DNA from 2 places in the Ruegeria sp. BC5 genome. Region 1 is predicted to be linked to the other one. Evidence: riboswitches for the same ligand, from Rfam matches in the RefSeq annotation. Region 1 holds a riboswitch; the other holds the start of a gene.
What was found. A riboswitch is a leader RNA that binds a small molecule or an ion and turns the genes downstream of it on or off. The one in region 1 is predicted to bind cobalamin.
Positions count from the first base shown of each region.

Region 1 (5,368 bases):
CGTTGAGGTGGGTGGCCGCCCCCTCAGCGGTTTTTCTTTGCCCTTTCGCCAGAGCGGGAGACTGTGAAAAACCGTTTACTTGGGCCTCGTAACCTATTGAAAAGTGACCCTGAACGAAACAAGTCCGTTTACAATTTTTCCCTTTTAAATCAACGAAATTTTCCGGATTGCAAATCCGTGTACACCGGTTCGATTCCGGTACTCGCCTCCACTTCTTTGATTATCTAACCGGTATTCAACTGCGCTCGGTGTGCGCTATTCGGCCTGACCTCTCTGTGGGATAACTTCATAACCCGGCTCTTCCGGTTCATCATCGTGCATCTCGGTCGGGAAACCGGGCGCCGTGATATCCAGCCCGGTCGCGTCCTCCAACCGCTTGATAATATTCGGGGACAGTTCGCGTTCACCATAGCGGGCGATACCGTCGTCGAAGATGCGGATCATTACCGGGTTGATTTCCAAGGGTACTCCGGCGCGGTCGGCGACGTCTTGGAACAGTCCGATGTCCTTTTTGACAAGGTCCATGGTGAAAGAGATATCGCGGGACCCGTTCAGAATGACCTGGCTTTCTGTTTCATGCACGAACGAAGTACCCGACGAAATCTTTATCGCCTCATAAGTGGTGTTCAAATCCATCCCGGCCGCTTTGGCCGTTACCAGCGCTTCGGCACAGGTGATCAGGTTGGCGGTCGCCAGATAGTTGGTCAGAACTTTTAGGACCGAGGCTGAGCCCAACTCCCCCGTGTGCAGCACGCGCCGCCCCATCGTGGTTAAAAACGGCAGAATCCGCTCAAAGGTTTCGCGATCACATCCGGCGAAAATCGAGATATTGCCAGTAGCCGCCCGGTGGCACCCGCCTGAAACCGGGCAATCCACCGCCGCTCCTCCTCGCTCGATCACCATGGCGCCCAGTCGTTTAACCTCGGCTTCGTCGGTGGTCGACATCTCCATCCAGATCTTGCCCGGCCCGACCGCGGGCAGCATATCTTGCATCACTGCGTCCGAGGCCGCCGGGGACGGCAGGCAGGTTATAACGGCATCGCAGTCCCGCATCATCTGCGCCGGGCTTTCCGCGGCTTCGGCCCCCTTGGCCACAAACTCGGCCACCAGGTCTGGGTTAAGGTCGTGAACCGTCAGGTCAATCCCGTTGCGCAGAAGCGAGCCGGACAGTTTGCCGCCCACATTTCCTAAACCGATAAATCCGACTTTCATGTTTCCCTCCTGACGGTCGTATTCGGGCCGAGTATCTGTGTTGTCTGTTAGAAACGAAAATGATTAATAATGCCAATTATGGTCAAAATAATTTGGTGATATATGGATCGCCTTCCAAACCCCACATGGTTGCGCAGCTTTGAAACCGCCGCGCGGCATCTGAATTTTACCACCACAGCAAAAGAGCTGGGCCTGACGCAGACGGCGGTCTCATTGCATATCCGGTCGCTTGAAGCCGAGCTTGGGCAAAAGCTGTTCACCCGGAATGCCCGCCGGTTGGAACTGACTGAGCTGGGGCAGTCTTATTCGTTGACTGTGCGGCGTGCGCTTGGCGACATCGCCCTGTCCACCAACAGCCTGTTCGGCCCTGCCTCGCGCCAGACCCTGACGATCCGTGCGGCGATATCGACAGCCACCTATTGGGTCGCGGCGGAACTGCCCGACTTTACCGCTCGCCACCCCGAGATCCCAGTACGCCTTGTCTCGCACATCTGGAATGACAGCGTGGCCCCCGGCGATTTGGATGTGGAAATCCGGCTGGGTTATGGCGATTGGCCCGGCGTTCAGTCCGAAAAGCTGACAGATGAAAAGCTGGTACCGGTATGCCGGGCCGGGGACTCGCCCGCGACCCTGAACGTACTGCGGCAAGGCCCTCTGATTCATATCCTTGGATACGAAGACAACTGGGCGCGGTACTTTCAGGCCAACGGGCTCGCGCTTCCGGACCAGCCGCCCCGACATTCGGTGGACACCTCGGTCGCAGCACTGCAGCTTGTGATGGCAGGGGCGGGCTATGCAACGGTTCTGGAACGGTTCGCCCGGAATGCGATCCGGCAGGCTGTGCCGATTGCAATTGCGGGACCTGCGATTCCTTTTGCCCAGTCGCATTACCTGATCAGTACACGAGGCGCTACGCAATCGACCGCTGCGGCAGGGTTGTTTTGCGCTTGGCTGCGCGAGAGGCTGGCCGCGCATGCCGCGGATTGACACAGGCTGGTCGCTTTTTTGGTTTGAACGATTTCACCATGCGCCTCGTGCTTGACAAGCCCCCTGCCCGTGCCGCATGTCGCATGCGTTGGTGTCCATCTTCGGATGGATGAAAAGGGAATGCGTCAGCGGGCAACCGTCAAACGCAGCCGCCCCCGCGACCGTGACCGGAGAGGGTGCCCAATGCCACTGGCCCGCAAGGCCGGGAAGGCGGGACATCTGCCGGGGCAAGCGCCCCGACATCCGCAAGCCGGGAGACCTGCCAGCGCCCGAAGTTGAAACCGGACGGGGTGATCCGGTGTCGGGTCCATGTGCAGACGTGGCCCGCATGAAACCCCGTCCCCTGCAAAGAGGATTTGGGGGGATGAGAGACGTGACCGAGACTGCACCAGTCGAGCTGCTGGTCTGCACGACCTGTCGGCGTGGCCTGCCGATTGAAGACGATGCGCAACGTCCAGGTGCCCTGCTGCACAAGGCACTGGAAGACGCCGATTTGCCCGAAGGTATCGTGCTGAAGCCGGTCGAGTGCCTGTCAAATTGCGATCAGGGTTGTTCCATAGTGCTGCGCGGCGGACCGACCCGCTGGACCTTTGTGTACGAAAACCTGAACGAAACCGACCATGTCGACACCATCGTCGAAGGCGTCACCAAGTATCTCGCCGCCGAAGACGGTCTGGTCAAATGGCGCGAACGTCCCGAACATTTCCGCAAAAACTGTGCGGCCCGCATTCCCCCGATTGGAGCCCTGAAATGAGCAACCTCGAAAAACTCCCCGTCACTGTGATCACCGGCTTTCTGGGTTCGGGCAAAACCACGCTGGTCAAACATCTAATGCAGAACCCTCAGGGCAAGCGTCTGGCCGTTGTCGTCAATGAATTTGGCGATGTGGGTGTGGATGGCGACATTCTGAAATCCTGCGCCATTCCCGATTGCCCGGCGGAAAATATCATGGAACTGGCCAATGGCTGCATCTGCTGCACCGTGGCCGATGATTTCATTCCGACCATCGAGGCGCTGATGGCACTGGAGCCGCGCCCTGATCACATCCTGATCGAAACGTCCGGTCTGGCTCTGCCAAAGCCGCTGTTGAAAGCGTTTGACTGGCCCGATATCCGCTCGAAAATCACCGTGGATGGCGTGATCGCTCTGGCCGATGCCGAGGCCGTCGCCGCCGGGCGTTTTGCCCCGAATGTCGAAGCCGTCGACGCCCAGCGCCTGGCTGACGACTCGATCGACCATGAAACGCCCTTGTCCGAGGTGTTCGAGGATCAGATCTCCTGCGCCGACATCATCCTGCTGACCAAGCCTGACCTGGCTGGCCCGGAAGGCGTGGCAAAGGCCAAAGAAGTGATCGCAGCCGAGGCTCCGCGCGCCCTGCCCGTCGTCGAAGTTGCCGAAGGCGCTGTGGACGTGCGCGTCGTACTGGGGCTTGAGGCTGCCGCCGAGGATGACATGGATGCACGCCCGTCGCACCACGATGGCCACCACGATCATGAACATGACGATTTCGAAAGCATTATCGTCGAGTTGCCGGAACAGACCGATCCGGCAGCACTGGTTGCCAATATCGAACGCTTGGCAAATGAGCTGAACATCCTGCGGGTCAAAGGTTACGCCGCTGTCCAGGGCAAACCGATGCGCTTGTTAGTTCAGGCGGTTGGCGCACGAGTGCGACATCAGTACGACCGCCCATGGGAACCCGGCGAAGAGCGCCGCTCGCGTCTGGTGGTGATTGCCGAACATGACGACATCAAAGAGGCCGCGATCCGCGAGATCCTCGTGGGTGTGACCGAGGCCGCCGAGTAAGCCATGCACGTCGTCTTCCGCGAAAGCCACGGGCTCGAGGAAACCGAGACCCCGACCGATCTGGGCCAAAGCCCGGCGGATCTGGTGGTGCTGTCCTTTTCGGACAGCGACCTCGGAGCTTTCGCGGCAGGCTGGCATCGCGGTGGCGGGGCTGAGGGGCGGATGCCCACGATGCGGTTGGCCAATCTGACGGCGCTGAAACACCCTCTGTCCGTCGATACCTACGTCGAACAAACTCTGGAAGGTGCGAAAGGCATTCTGATCCGCCTGATCGGCGGCGTGCCTTATTGGTCCTATGGCCTGCAGCAGGTTCTGGCGCTGGCGCAGGACAAGGGCATCGCGCTGGCTGTCCTGCCAGCGGATGGGCGCGAAGATACGCGGTTGGACGACTTTTCCACCCTACCCGTTTCAACCCTGCGGCGGCTGGCGCATCTGTGCGATACCGGCGGCGAAGTTGCAGCGCAGGCCGCGCTGGCACAGATGGCGCTGGCGGCGGGGCTTTATGCAGGCCCTGTGATGGGGGCCAAAACCATCCCCGAGTGCGGCGCCTGGTGCCCTGACCGTGGCGTGATCCCAGTGGAAAAGGCGTTCACGGGCGATGCAAAACGCATTCTCGTGAGTTTCTACCGCGCTTACCTGACCTCTGCGGACACCGCCCCGGTCGCGGCCCTGATCCGTAACCTACGCGCGCGCGGGTTCGAAGCCGTGGGCCTGTTCGCGCCGTCGCTGAAAGCCCCAACCGCCGCCGAGTGGTTGCGCGGAAATATCGTAGCAATGCAGCCGTCGGCCATCATCAACGCCACTTCATTCTCAGGCAAGGGCGCGTCTGGCACATCTCCGCTGGACGCGGCCAATGTCCCTGTGTTTCAGGTCGCTTTGTCAACTGCACGCCGCAAGGCCTGGGCCGAGGCGGAACGTGGCCTCTCGCCCGCCGACCTTGCCATGCATGTGGTGTTGCCCGAGGTGGACGGGCGGATTTCGGCGGGCATCGCCTCATTCAAAGAACCCGGGAAACGTGACCCACATCTGGAATACTCGCGATTTGCCCACCGGGCCGAAGATGAACGGATCGAGGCCATCATCGACCGGGTGACCGGGTGGCTAGCTTTGCATGACAAGCCCAAGGTCGATCAAACCCCGGTGCTGGTGCTGTCCACTTACCCTGGTAAGGACTGGCAGATGGCCCATGCTGTGGGGTTGGACGCGCTGGCCTCAGCCGAGGCGATGTTGGCCGATCTGCAGGGCGAAGGGTACGACACCGCCCCCGCCCAACCCATTACCGAAACCCTTATGGATGCAAGGGTATCGTGGCCGCTTGCGGATTATCTGGCGGCGCTGGCCGATCTGCCGGATGAATTGCGCA
Region 1 is NZ_JBQFUN010000001.1:68,149-73,516, reverse strand. Features, by position in the region: gene ACR0LY_RS00355 (NAD(P)-dependent oxidoreductase) at 256-1,212, opposite strand; gene ACR0LY_RS00350 (LysR substrate-binding domain-containing protein) at 1,315-2,199, shown strand; cobalamin riboswitch at 2,272-2,480, shown strand; gene ACR0LY_RS00345 (DUF1636 family protein) at 2,564-2,953, shown strand; gene cobW (cobalamin biosynthesis protein CobW) at 2,950-4,005, shown strand; gene cobN (cobaltochelatase subunit CobN) at 4,009-5,368, shown strand, end outside.

Region 2 (5,368 bases), on a different contig from region 1:
CCCGCGCAGGATCATGTCCATCAGGTCCAGTACCCGACCGCGATCAGCCAGGCCCAGCATCGCGCGGACCTGATCGGCGCTGGTTTCACCAGCACCGTGCGAGATCGCCTGATCCAGCAGCGAGGTCGCGTCCCGCGCCGAACCCTCGGCTGCACGGGTGATCAGCGCCAGCGCGTCATCCGCGATCTGAGCGTTTTCCGCCGCCGCAATCTTGCCGAGCAGGCTGATCATGTCCTCGGGTTCGATCCGACGCAGGTCGAACCGTTGGCAGCGCGACAGAACCGTCACTGGCACTTTACGAATCTCGGTGGTGGCGAAGATGAACTTCACATGCTCGGGCGGTTCTTCAAGCGTCTTGAGCAGCGCGTTGAACGCGCTGGTCGACAGCATGTGGACCTCGTCGATGATATAGATTTTGTAGCGCGCGCTGGCGGCGCGATAGCGGACACTGTCGATGATCTCGCGGATATCGTTCACACCGGTGCGGCTGGCGGCATCCATCTCCATCACGTCAACGTGGCGGCCTTCCATAATGGCCACGCAATGTTCGCATTGGCCACAGGGCTCGGTCGTTGGTTTGCCGTCACCATCGGGGCCGATGCAGTTCATGCCCTTGGCGATGATCCGTGCCGTGGTGGTTTTGCCGGTGCCGCGAATGCCGGTCATGATGAAAGCCTGCGCGATCCGGTCGGCCTCGAACGCATTTTTCAGCGTACGTACCATTGCATCCTGACCGACGAGATCGGCAAAAGTTTCCGGGCGGTATTTTCGGGCAAGAACCTGATAGGCGGGGCTGGGCGTGTCGTTCATATCTGCTCTGTCGGATTCGGGTTCCGATGCAGCGTAGAGACCCCTGCCGCCCGCGTCCACAGCAGGCTTGGGTGAATTTCGGTTTGCAGCACAATTTGCACGCCTTAGAAGCGAGTATCAGGGAGGGCCCGTAGTGAGCCAGTTCGCACTTCATTCAGTTCAGATTGGAAACGGCACCGTTGCCTTGTCGCCCCTTCCGGGGCGCGGTGGCGGGTATACGCGGGACTTGGGAACGATCCGCGACTGGCAGCCGGATCTTGTGATCTCGATGACCACCGAGGTCGAAATACTGCAAGAGGGCGCAAGTGGGCTTGGCGAAGACCTGCACGCACTCAATATCAAATGGGTGCATCTGCCGGTTGCGGATTTCGGTACGCCGCCTCCTGAGGTTGACGCGGCGTGGGGCAGTGTCAGCCCTGCGGCGACTGATATCCTGTCCCGCGGGGGGCGGGTGCTGGTGCATTGCCGGGGCGGCTGTGGCCGGTCCGGGATGATCGTGCTGCGCCTTATGGTCGAGCATGGCGAAGACCCCGAGACAGCGTTGACCCGTTTGCGTGCGGTGCGGTCCTGCGCCGTCGAGACCGACGGCCAGATGAAATGGGCAGCCCTTGGGCGGACGCGCGACTAGATCAGAGCGCCACCTGTCGTTCTGCCTGTGCCACCGGGTTGGGCGGGATCGCTGTGACCTCAAGCATGGCGCAGGGTGGGGTGGTTAGCATGCCTGCGGGGCGCATGGTCACATCCGGGCCGAACATCATATCTGCGAAAACATCCAGCGACTCGAGGGGCGCATCCTCGCTTGTTCCACAAAAGACCCGGATCAGGTCTTTTTGAGCGCGAAACCGTGCGCTGCATCCTTGCGTGCAATAGGCCAGCTCAGAGCTGCCGTCGAACTCAAAATCAGGCGTCGTCGCCGGAACGGCAGCATCCATCGCCTGCACGATCGCGCGCGCCATCTGTGCCAGCGCCGGACAGGTTTTTCCTGTGCGTTGGCAAACGGTTGCGGTAAATTGGTGTGTCTTTGTCTTCCAGATCATATTGCGCCCTCCGCGCGTGGAACGGGGGTGTGGATCAGGTGTGACAGCGTGCTGACGACCTGCCCGGACACCCCGCCCGAGTTTCGGTTTCTTGTTCGATGGCAGGTCTCCTGACTTGCGGGTCGTTGCGTTGCCGACCTTCCCAGCCTTGCGGCCAGTGGTGTTTCGGCATTGCTCACCGCTTACAGTTGCGGGGGCAGTCGCGGCCTTGGTTCGTTCCGGTATTCCGGGCAGAACCGCACCGTGTTCCCTTTTCATCCCGCCCCGGAGACCGGGGACGAGAACCATCATCCAATCGCTAGCGGGTAGGGGTGACCTGAGTCAAGCCGCCTTTTGGTGGGGCAAAGTGGACGCGTGGTCATGCGGAAACAGGATTGACTTAGGGTGGCAAAAGATGCCGTTTGGGGTGGTGAACTAATCGGTTCAGATTGAGGGCGCCATGCTGGATACCGCACAAGCTGTTTTAACCGAGGATTTTCAGTTTCCTTCTGGTTCGACCCAACTGTCGGCTCGGCTGTACCTGCCGGTAGCCGAACCTGGGATCGCAGTGGTGATCCACAGCGCCACCGGAGTGCCGCGCGACTATTATCAGCACTTCGCACGCTGGTTGGCTGCGGAACATGGCATTGCCTGTCTGACCTATGATTACAGCGATTTCGGTCATTCGCAGAGCAGGCCATTGAAGTCAGCTCAGGCCACGATGGCGGATTGGGCGCTGATCGACATGCCTGCGGCTCGGGCCGAGATGCGCAGGCGATACCCCGACGCGCAGCACTGGAGCATCGGCCATTCCGTCGGCGGTATGCTGGGGCCGATTCAGCCCGATATTGATCAGATCGACCGCATGATCTGCGTCTGCGCCGGGCCGGTGACTGTGTCGGACCATCCCTGGCCTTATCGGGCGTTGGCTTTGCTGTTTTGGTACGGACACGCGCCCCTGGCCGTAAAAGCGCTGGGTTACCTGCCGGGCAAGGCACTGGGATTCGGATCGAACCTGCCTGCCAGCGTCTATTGGCAGTGGCGCCGCTGGTGCACTGGGCCGCGCAACTACCTGCCCGAAATCGGCGTGTCCTTGCCCGAGGCCCGCTGGGCACAGTCAGACACACCAGTGGATCTGTTCAGCTTTGAGGATGACGATCTGGTGCCAAAGAACGCGGTCTGGCGGCTGGCTGATCTGTACGGGCCCAACGCACGCCGCCATTTGTTGTCTCCGGCCGAGTTCGGACTGTCCGAGGTTGGCCATATCGGTGCCTTTGCCCGGCGCAATTCGGCTGTCTGGCCACGGTTGATTGCCTAGGCCTGTTCGCAACAATTCCATGTCGGGAGCTTAAGTGAGAGGTTGGACATCGACCCAAGCGGGGCTCGTTGTGGCTGCTTCCTTCCGGACCTGACCAGGTTGGCGAGGCGCTCGCCCGCGCCAACCTCTCGGGGTCTGATATAGGCAACGGGCGCAGGAAACACAACCCGTCAGAGCGTCAAACGGATCAGCAAAAAGCCCTCATCGTCTTCTCCGACGACGTGAGGGTCATATTCTTCAAGCTCGGCAATGTGGGTTTGTGCCTTCGGACCAGTTCTTAACAGCGCAGTCGCGCCCTGCATCGGGGCAAAGCCAAAAGGATAGGGCGCATATTGCAAGGGATCTTGCGGCAGTGCGCCGGACAGATAGTCCTGCAAGACGCGCTGAACAGGAAGGTTCGGCAGCGCGATGGGCTCGGCCTGATCAACAAAGGGAAAGTGACCCCCGCCATTGGCACGGTAATTGTTCAGTGCGACGACGAACCGTTGATCGGCGGCCATCGGTTGGCCGTCAAAGCGAATGTTGCGAATGCGCCGGTTGACGGGGTCGATCAAGTGACCGCCAGCGTCGAACCGAGCCGGTTGAGAGAGATCAAATTGATAAGTAAGCCCCTGTATAGTATCAAAATTATGCCCCGCCCTGTTGATGTCGACCAATGTGGTCTGATGTCCCGGCGTAATCTGGTTGAACACGCCTGCAGACATCTCAAGCCAGTCGCTGATCTGCTCTCCGGTGACAACTACCGCCTGCAGCTCATTGGGAAACGCATACATGTCGTTGACATGGCGCAGGCATATCTGGCCGGGCGGGACGTCGGTGAAAAACCGGGGGCCGGCACGCCCCCCGAACTTTGAAGGCGCGATTGCGGACAGAACAGGAAAATCCGCAAATGACGTGTCCTGCAGATAGGGCCGCAGGGCTGCTGCCTGGGCCGCGGCGGTCAGAACCAAACCTCTGTCCGGGGCGCAAAAACTGAAATAGCTGTGCAAATGCTGATCGGTCTGGCCAACAGGTTGCGCCGTGCGCCGCCGGGTTTCCGAATGGCCCCGGGCGAAAAGGCGCGCCAAAACAGGGTCTTCCTGGGTAGGCTTGGGTGAGCCGTCGGGTTTGGTTGGGCATATCGAACGCAGACTGACGCGATGATCCTGAACGGTCCAATGGCCATTTCCCGCCCTGTCCAATGTCAGGTCGATCACCCCCAGAAATGACCCGGACGCACCGGGCATGACCACCGGCTTTCCGTGAACCAGACCCCGATTTGCATCGACGTGCTCAATCCCGTCATGTGCGTTTCCGGGCAGTGTCAGATGTGAATGCCCGGCAATCAGCGCATCAATTCCTTCGATGCCGGCCAGCGGGATGACGGCATTTTCCAAACCCGTTTCCGGTTCGGCCGACCCTATCCCTGTATGCGCCAACGCAAGGATCAAATCGCAACCCTGCGCTTTCAGATTCGTCACTTTTTGTGCGGCGCAGGTCAGGATATCTTCGATGACGACCTTGCCTTGTAGCAGGTGTGCTTCCCATTTGGCTGTCTGCGGTGGCAGGACTGAGAACGCACCAATTTTCAGCGTAACATGTTGACCATCAAATTTTATTTCTCGATTCAAAATCGCATGATCTTGCCAGCAGGAGGGGGCGTCTTGTCGGTGTGCATTGCTGCAAATCACCGGGCACGCAGCATCTGCAATCACACGGTCCAGCGTTTCCAGCCCAAAGCCGAAATCATGATTTCCGAGGCCGATTGCGTCATAACCCAGCTCGGAAAATGCTTGCATCAGGATGTGCGGTGCATTTTCGGATTGAACCGCCCATTCCCCCAGTGGCGTGCCTTGCAGTGAATCTCCGTTGTCGCACAGAACCACCAGAGCACCCTGCGCTTCGGCCTCGGACTTGGCTGCGCGGATCAGGCTGGCGGTGCGGGTAAATCCGATTGAGGGGTCGGGGGTGTCCGAATAATAATCGAAGCCGCATAGATTCATATGCAGATCGGATGTTGCCAGAACCCGTATCTTCAGTGGTGCGCGGGACGGGAGAAGGGGATGTGTCAAATTTCTACTTCTGGCGGTTATATGTTAATCATTTTCTCCAAAAAGTATAGTAAATGCAACTTGCATAGCGTGCTTTTCGTCAATTGACGGCTTCAAGTTTTCGGGTGGTGCGAATTGGCATTGCAACATTGGCATTGCAACAAAAGGGCAGCCGTGGCAGCCCTGTGCCGACG
Region 2 is NZ_JBQFUN010000008.1:48,566-53,933, reverse strand. Features, by position in the region: gene ACR0LY_RS16420 (DNA polymerase III subunit gamma/tau) at 1-810, opposite strand, end outside; gene ACR0LY_RS16415 (protein-tyrosine phosphatase family protein) at 944-1,438, shown strand; gene ACR0LY_RS16410 (hypothetical protein) at 1,440-1,847, opposite strand; cobalamin riboswitch at 1,931-2,151, opposite strand; gene ACR0LY_RS16405 (alpha/beta hydrolase family protein) at 2,287-3,144, shown strand; RNA gene ffs (signal recognition particle sRNA small type) at 3,177-3,275, opposite strand; gene ACR0LY_RS16395 (bifunctional 2',3'-cyclic-nucleotide 2'-phosphodiesterase/3'-nucleotidase) at 3,315-5,195, opposite strand.
Region 2: another riboswitch for cobalamin. It lies ahead of ACR0LY_RS16410 (hypothetical protein); the one in region 1 lies ahead of ACR0LY_RS00345 (DUF1636 family protein).